Regions from separate parts of the Absiella sp. AM09-50 genome, predicted to be linked through region 1. Evidence: riboswitches for the same ligand, from Rfam matches in the RefSeq annotation. Region 1 holds a riboswitch; each other region holds the start of a gene.
The links. A riboswitch is a leader RNA that binds a small molecule or an ion and turns the genes downstream of it on or off. The one in region 1 is predicted to bind thiamine pyrophosphate.

Region 1 (2,210 bases):
AGTTGCTGCATCTGATGGTCCTATGCCTCAGACTCGTGAGCACATCTTACTTGCTCGTCAGGTAGGTGTTCCTTACATCGTTGTATTCTTGAACAAATGCGACATGGTTGATGATGAAGAATTAATCGACCTTGTTGAAATGGAAGTTCGTGAATTATTAAGCGAATACGGATTCGACGGAGATAACGCTCCAGTTATCCGTGGTTCTGCATTGAAGGCTCTTGAAGGAGATCCTAAATATGTTGGTGCTATCCACGAATTAATGGATGCTGTTGACGAATATATCCCAGATCCAGTTCGTGACACTGATAAACCATTCTTGATGTCTGTAGAAGACGTTATGACTATCACAGGACGTGGTACAGTTGCTACTGGCCGTGTTGAACGTGGTGTTGTTAAGATGGGTGAAGAAGTTGAAATCGTTGGTATCCACGACACTCGTAAAACAGTTATCACTGGATTGGAAATGTTCCGTAAACAGTTGGAATATGCTGAATCAGGTGACAACATTGGTGCATTGTTACGTGGTATCAACCGTGATGAAATCCAGCGTGGACAGGTTCTTGCTAAACCAGGAACAGTACACCCTCACACAAAATTCAAAGCTCAGGTTTATGTATTGAGCAAAGATGAAGGTGGACGTCACACTCCATTCGTATCTAACTACCGTCCTCAGTTCTACTTCCGTACAACTGACGTAACTGGTGTTATCACATTACCAGAAGGAACTGATATGTGTATGCCTGGAGATAACGTAGAAATGACTGTTGAATTGATTGCTCCAATCGCTATCGAAAACAACACTAAATTCTCTATCCGTGAAGGTGGACGTACAGTAGGTTCAGGTAACGTTACTGAAATCATCGAGTAATTTAAACTTATGATGAAAAGCATTGGTCTATGACTGATGCTTTTTTTACATCTATTGCAATTTCAGATAAAGTGTGTATAATAAATAACGTCATGACAGGGGTGCCTTCGGGCTGAGAAACACCCTTATGACCTGATCTAGTTAATACTAGCGTAGGGAGTCAGATCTATGAATTCTTAGATTTGTTGACTTACGCCTCACGGAGGTGTTTTTTTATGAAAAAATTGACAACATTAGAGTTGGTTTATATGGCATTTTATGCTGCATTATTCATGGTGCTTGATTATTTTACAAATATGATTCCTTTCTTGAAGATGCCAAATGGTGGTTCTATTGGCGTATCGACAATTGCGTTGATCGTTTGCAGTTATCATTTAGGATGGATCAAAGGAACCATCGTTGGACTTGTTTCTGTATTGATTCAGTTTGTGACAGGTCCAATGTATATTCCACAGTTATTGGGATTCCTAATGGATTACTTAATCGCATTTAGTGTATATGGTTTGGCTAGCTTATTTCCAAACTATAAGTATTTCTATTCTGGAATTCTAATTACCAATTTCCTGCGTTTTGCAAGTCATACCATTGGTGGTGTGATTGTATGGGAAACAACATGGTGGGGTTCCATTATATACAATGCGCCATATATGATTGCAACAACGATAGTCGGAATGATTGTTGTGCCAATTTTAGTTGAGCGTCTGCATTTAAACAAAGAAAAAACAGCGTAATTATAAAGATTTGCCCATATGAACAAGAAAATGGGTAAATCTTTTTTTCATGAATTCATGAAATCATTTATATTAAATCTTGTTTTATGAACTAGAATGAACGATAATATAGTGGAACATGAGAAAGGAAATAATAAATATGCTAAATAGACAATTTTTTACTTCTGAGTCTGTAACAGAAGGACATCCTGATAAAATATGTGATCAGATTTCAGATGCAGTATTAGATGCAATTTTAGAAAAAGATCCAATGGCACGAGTTGCTTGTGAAACATGCTGTACAACGGGTATGGTGATGATCATGGGAGAAATATCTACAAATTGTTACGTTGACATTCCAAGTATCGCAAGAAATACGATTTTGGAAATTGGATATGATAGAGCGAAATATGGCTTTGATGGAACGACTTGTTCTGTTTTAACTTCAATTGATGAACAGTCTTCTGATATTGCCATGGGTGTTGATCACTCTCTAGAAACAAAAGAAGGCGGAGAAGAAAACAATGGCGCAGGGGATCAGGGAATGATGTTTGGATATGCCTGCGATGAAACACCTGAATATATGCCAATGTCTATTTCCCTTGCCCACAGACTTGCTAAACAGTTGA
Region 2 (2,210 bases), on a different contig from region 1:
TTTTTACACTGCTTACCATGTCATAACCCAATGCTAAATTACTGGCAATTGCACTGGATAAGGTACAGCCGGTTCCATGGGTATTAGGATTTTGTATCTTAACACAAGGCAGCCAGATTTCTTCTCCATCATGATACAATAAATCATCTGCACAATCCTCAAAATGTCCACCTTTAATCAAAATATAGCCATGATAATTTGTGGCAATCTTTTGTGCTGCTTTTACCATATCATCTTTGGACTCAATAGAAAATTCACATAATACTTCTGCTTCTGGAATATTTGGTGTAATAATCTGTGCCAGTGGAAGCAACTCTTTTTGCAGCATCGTTAACGCTTTTTGCGCTAATAGCCGATCGCCACTGGTGGATACCATCACTGGATCTACCACGATATTTTTAGGTTGATATTGTTTCAGCTTTTCCACAATGACTTCGATTAATTCTGGTTGTGATACCATCCCGATTTTTACTGCATCTGGGAAAATATCTTCAAATACACAATCAAACTGTTCCTTTAAAAAGGCAGGTGTTACATTCATAATATCACGTACACCACATGTATTTTGTGCAACCAATGCGGTGATCACACTCATTCCATATACCTTATGTGCCATAAAGGTCTTTAAATCTGCCTGTGCCCCTGCCCCACCACTTGGGTCTGTGCCTGCAATTGTTAAAACTTTCTGCATAATATCTCCTCCAGTTCCTGCATATCCTCTATGTATGCATCTGCCATACTTCTGATTTTTTCTTCATCTTTCTGCTGGCTTTTTTCTTTCACGGCTACCACATAGCATCCTGCTTTTTTTGCACCTGATACAGCGTGCAATGCATCTTCAATGACGATACACTCCGCTGGTTTTAATTGCATCTTTTCACAGGCGTAATAGAAACAAGCCGGATCATCTTTGGATAAATGGATATCTTCACAACTTAAGATATAGGAGAATTTATTTGATAGTCCATGTTTTTTCAAGGCTGTTTCACACACTTCTTTATGATTGGCACTTAATACGCATAAAGTCACTGGCATTGTAGAAAGCTTCTGTATGCATTCCTTTACACCAGGTTTTAACTCCATATGGATATATCGTTTTTTCAATAAAGCATAAACTTCATCATGTACTGTTTCTAATGATTCCTTTTGTACATAATGTTTTTGAAGATATGCGACTGCCTCTTCCATGCGTAAAGTAGAAAATACTTCATCTAAATTTTCATTTGTCTGTATTCCTTTACTGATTAAATAAGAAAATGCAAAATCATCCCATACATGCATACTATCTAACAGTGTGCCATCTAAATCAAAAATACATCCTTTTATCATAGACCCTCCAAAAAAAAGAATATCCCCAACATGAGAATATTCCAATAACTAATGATTATTCCCTACGTTGGCATTATCCAAATCAGGTATCGGTCGAAGTTTTCAACTTCCTCTCAGCCGGTCATACCAACTCCCGTGATTTCCATGGTAATCATAGCATAAAGGGACGAAAAATGAAAGCAGATATGTTACAATATTCGCATAGAGGTGAACATTATGGTAGAAACATTAAGAAAAGCTTTTCAAGAATATAAGGATATCCAAAAGGCCTACACACTCGCATTGAGTACAATGTATTATGATATCGCAACGATTGCGCCAAAGAAAGGAATTGCCAAACGTAATGAAGCTATGGCATATTTAAGTGGTGAAGCATTCAGTAAGGCAACCGATAAGGAAGCTCTTGCGATGATTGAAGAATTAGGAAAAATCACAAATGACACAGAAGAAAAAAGAGAAATCACGTTGTTTCTAAAAGGAATGGAATATGATCGGGTATTGCCAAAAGATGTATATGTCGCAATGCAGAAAAGCATCAATGACAGTGAAGCCGCATGGCATATCGCAAAAGATCAGGATGATTATGCATCTTTCGCACCTTATTTAAAAGATGTGATTCTAAAACAAAAAGAAGCATTGACGTATGTACAAAAAGAAAGTACAGACTATGATTATTTATTAGATCGCTACGAAGATGGTATGAGTGTGAAACAATATGATGCATTTTTTAATTCCATCAAAGAACAACTGGTACCTTTCATCAAAAAAATCAATGAACAGAAGGAACAAATCGATGATTCCGTATTACATCAAAGTTTTGATATTGATCAGCAGGCAAAATACAATGCGCAATTACTAGATTATTTAGGAATAGATCGAGA
Region 3 (2,210 bases), on a different contig from region 1:
CACGTTTTCCCCATTTAGTATCTTATTCATATTACGAATTGCACACATTTTTCCACACATTGTACATGTATCTTCTCTTTCTGGTGTGCTGTCTTTACGATATCGTCTTGCTTTTTCAGGATCAATCGCTGTTTCAAACATGGTTTCCCAATCCAGATTTCTTCTTGCCATTGCCATCTTGTGATCCCAGTCAATCGCACCTTTAACACCTTTGGCAACATCTGCCGCATGTGCTGCGATTTTACTTGCGATAATACCTTCTTTTACATCATTCACATCTGGTAGACGCAGGTGTTCAGCCGGTGTTACATAACATAGGAAACTTGCACCATAAGTAGCCGCAATGGCACCACCAATCGCTGCCGTGATATGATCATAACCTGGTGCAACATCTGTAACAATAGGTCCTAATACGTAGAATGGTGCGCCTTTACAAATGGTATTCTGAATTTCCATATTTGCCTGAATCTGATTTAAAGGCATATGACCTGGTCCTTCAATCATGACCTGAACATCTTTTTCCCATGCCCGTTTTGTTAGTTCCCCTAATGTCACAAGTTCTTCGATCTGAGAAATATCAGAACCATCTTCAATACAGCCAGGGCGACATGCATCGCCTAAACTTAAAGTAACATCATATTTCTGGCAGATATCCAGCACTTCATCAAATCGTTCATAGAATGGATTTTCATTTCCTGTAATTTCCATCCATGCGAAAATGATAGAGCCGCCTCTGGATACAATGTTTGTGATACGTTTATTGTCTTTAAAGCGTTGTGCTGTACGTTTGTTTATTCCACAATGGATAGTCATAAAATCTACACCATCTTCTGCATGCATACGAAATACATCCATCCATTCCTGTGTTGTGATATCTTTTAATGCCTTATTGTAGTAAACGACTGCATCATAAATTGGCACAGTTCCTAATATTGCTGGACATTCTTTTGTCAGCTTTCTTCTAAATGTTTGTGTATCCCCAAAAGAGCTTAAATCCATGATAGCTTCTGCGCCCATGTTTACGGCACTTTTGACTTTTTCCATTTCCATATCCAAATCTAAACAGTCTTTACTTGTGCCCAGATTAACATTAATTTTTGTTTTTAGCATTCTGCCAATCCCATAAGGTTTTAAACAGGTATGGTTTTTATTTGCCGGAATGACAATTTGTCCTTTCGCAACATAATCGCGTACCTCTTCTACATCCATCTGTTCATAGGCTGCGACAGCTTTCATTTCTTTTGTGATCACGTTGTTTCTAGCAGCGTTCATTTGTGTTGTGTATTCCATTTTCTTCCTCCTAAAAAAAGCTGAACGCCTGCTACGGTGTCAGCTTTTGCTTAGTAAATTTATATCGTGGATTACACTTTCGTCACAATAAAATCCCTTCGCCGGCATTACCCGTATCAGGTTCAGTGGGTCAGGATCTTTATTGATCCAATCTCAGCCATCATTGGCACCCCATTTTTTGTACGTATTTATTAGACCATACATAAACCAATAAGTCAATGTAAATTTTACAATATACTATTCTGCGTAAATATAATATTGATTCTTTCCATTTAATTTTGCACGATATAAAGCTTTATCTGCTTTCTCATATAAGACTTGCAGATTCATTCCATGCATTGGTGCTGTGGCAACGCCAATGGATATATAAACATTTTCATTTCCCTGAAGGGTACAGCATTTCGCAAGACTGTTTTGAATAGCATTGATTTTTTGTTTGATGGCATCTAATTGTTGATATTTCATCAGAACTAAGAATTCATCTCCACCATAACGGCAGAAGATATCTCCATTACCCATATGCGTCATAATCACGGAGGCGATTTCACGTAATACACGATCTCCCTGTAAATGTCCATATTGGTCGTTGATTTGTTTGAAATCATCAAGATCAATCATCATCAATGCATATTTCTGCTTACTGCTGCATAACGCAAGTGCATTACGCATCATTAATTCACCCATACGACGATTATAAATACCTGTCAAAGAATCAAACTGTGCATATTTCTTTTCTTCTTTTGCCAGTGTTTCCTTTTCTACCTGTTTACTGATATTTTGAAGATATCCTATTACTTTGATCAATTCACCATTTTCATCAAAGATAGGCTCACAGGTTAATTTTACCCAGCGATGAAGATTGCTAAATAACATGACTTCAATAATTTCTTCGTTGAATTTATGTTTTAAGATTTTATTTT
Region 4 (2,210 bases), on a different contig from region 1:
TATATATGGCAATTCGTCAAAGTGCCGGGGATAGTAAAAGCGGTGTAAAATTAAATGCGATTGCGTCAATATTAAATGTATTCTTAGATCCATTATTTATCTTTATGTTCCATATGGGCATCATGGGGGCAGCAGTAGCGACAGTATTATCAAAGATTCTTGTACTACCACTTGCTTATCGATCTATTCGCTCAAAAGACAATGAAGTTTATGTGGCGTTTCGTAAATATCCTTTTCAGTTATCTGATGGGAAAACAATTCTACGTCTGTGTATACCAGCAGCGAGTGGTCAATTCTTAGAAAGTTTAGGCTTTGTGATTATGAATAAATATATCGTGTTCTATGGAGCAGTGGCGATATCTGCGTATGGTGTTGGTGGTAAACTTGTGAATTTGATGTATATACCGATTGTATCCTTCGGTTCCATACTTGCGACATTTATCGGTCAGAATTTAGGTGCTGGTAATATCGAAAGGGCAAGAAAATGTTATTGGGTAACCATGCGTATATCCGTGATCAGTGCCATTGCGTTAACGATTATCGGCATGCTGTTGATCAATCCATTTACCCGTATATTTGTTCCAGATGCCAGTGAAGAGTTACTGTCTATTGCATTTGAGTACAATTTTTTCGCATTATTGACAGGTGTTTTTATGGGCTGGTATATGAATTTAAACAGTGTATTCAATGGATCCGGGCATACCAATACTACCTTTATTCTTTCAATGTTGCGGCTATGGGGCTTTCGCATTCCTATGATTATCCTGTTTCATAAGTTCACGGAATTGGGTATTACCGGTATATGGCTTGCGATGTTGTTAAGTAATATTTTAGAATGTATTGTAGGGCAATGGATCTATCAACAAAATCGATGGGTTAAAACAACGCTTGTACAAAAGGAGCTGCAGGAAAGCAGTGTGACTGCATAAAAAGTCTGAATATATCTTATTTCTAATGTAAATCACTATGAAAAAAAGCTCTTGCAATCCTTATTTCAAAGTGGTACCATACTAATGTAATAAAAAGGGGAGCCAATGTGTGCTGAGAGGAAACATTACGTTTCGACCCTGTGAACCTGATACGGGTAATGCCGGCGTAGGGAGTATAACAGAGGTAATCTGAGATATGTCTTTACGTGGATATATCTCTTTTTTATTACTGCTAATGGAAGGGGAGCGCCTTACATTAAAAGATAATCAGCGAGGGAGCCTGCAGACAGGCTGAGAGGAAACTGGCAAGCGTTTCGACCGTACCATATCTGGAAACTGAACCCGATAAACGGCGCTGATTTTTATTTGTATCCTTTTATTTGGTTCAGCATTTCCAGCGAACAAATAGGAGGGTGTTTTTTATGAACAAACAAAATCAAATTTTTCGTAGCGTATTTTTTGCGATGATGGTAGCGGTAGGTGTGGTAATATCACCCATTCTTCGAGTAGAAGGAATGTGTCCGATGGCTCACTTGATCAATATCACAATGGCAGTATTGATGGGACCATGGTATTCTTTGGGGTGTGCTGTAGCTATCGGTATTATTCGTATGGCATGTATGGGAATTCCACCACTTGCATTAACAGGAGCTGTCTTTGGCGCAGCATTATCTGGCATACTATATCGAGCAAGCAATGGAAAAATCTGGGCCGCTGTGCTTGGAGAAATTATCGGTACAGGGATTATTGGTGCTATCGTATCCTATCCTGTTATGGCATATCTATGGGGTAAAAATGGATTAACATGGATGTTCTATGTGCCAAGTTTCCTGATGGGAACCATCATTGGAGGAAGTATTGCTTTCGCATTCCTGTTGAAACTGCAGCATAATGGCATGCTTGCGAAAATGCAGAGAAAGCTTGGAGGTAAGACTTATGAATATACAAGAGGAGTTGTGGCAGGACAAAGCGAAGCTGCACTTGACGCATAATCTGATTCATTGTATCACCAATCCCATATCTATGAATGATTGTGCTAATGCAGTTCTTGCGTTAGGTGGAAAACCAATTATGGCACAACACCCGGATGAAGTAGCACAAATCACCAAAACCGCGAAAGCACTAGCCTTAAATCTGGGAAACTTTGATGATATCCGAAGTAAAGCAATGATAGTATCCATAAAAACTGCTAACGAAAACTACATACCAGTTGTTTTAGATTTGGTAGGTGTTGGCTGTAGCGACTTGCGTTATAATTATGCAAAATCAATGATGGATGCT

Region 2: it holds a riboswitch for thiamine pyrophosphate, as region 1 does, so the genes downstream of both, DW114_RS16805 (HAD family hydrolase) here and DW114_RS08655 (energy-coupled thiamine transporter ThiT) in region 1, are expected to answer to the same signal.
Region 3: it holds a riboswitch for thiamine pyrophosphate, as region 1 does, so the genes downstream of both, thiC (phosphomethylpyrimidine synthase ThiC) here and DW114_RS08655 (energy-coupled thiamine transporter ThiT) in region 1, are expected to answer to the same signal.
Region 4: it holds a riboswitch for thiamine pyrophosphate, as region 1 does, so the genes downstream of both, thiW (energy coupling factor transporter S component ThiW) here and DW114_RS08655 (energy-coupled thiamine transporter ThiT) in region 1, are expected to answer to the same signal.

What each region holds. Positions count from the first base shown of each region.
Region 1 is NZ_QVFI01000008.1:5,061-7,270, forward strand. Features, by position in the region: gene tuf (elongation factor Tu) at 1-871, shown strand, start outside; TPP riboswitch at 959-1,047, shown strand; gene DW114_RS08655 (energy-coupled thiamine transporter ThiT) at 1,087-1,602, shown strand; gene metK (methionine adenosyltransferase) at 1,742-2,210, shown strand, end outside.
Region 2 is NZ_QVFI01000025.1:28,411-30,620, reverse strand. Features, by position in the region: gene thiD (bifunctional hydroxymethylpyrimidine kinase/phosphomethylpyrimidine kinase) at 1-691, opposite strand, end outside; gene DW114_RS16805 (HAD family hydrolase) at 676-1,329, opposite strand; TPP riboswitch at 1,371-1,476, opposite strand; gene DW114_RS16800 (carboxypeptidase M32) at 1,546-2,210, shown strand, end outside.
Region 3 is NZ_QVFI01000018.1:80,569-82,778, forward strand. Features, by position in the region: gene thiC (phosphomethylpyrimidine synthase ThiC) at 1-1,290, opposite strand, end outside; TPP riboswitch at 1,367-1,474, opposite strand; gene DW114_RS14625 (diguanylate cyclase domain-containing protein) at 1,528-2,210, opposite strand, start outside.
Region 4 is NZ_QVFI01000001.1:194,975-197,184, forward strand. Features, by position in the region: gene DW114_RS00955 (MATE family efflux transporter) at 1-929, shown strand, start outside; TPP riboswitch at 1,015-1,119, shown strand; gene thiW (energy coupling factor transporter S component ThiW) at 1,352-1,921, shown strand; gene thiM (hydroxyethylthiazole kinase) at 1,866-2,210, shown strand, end outside.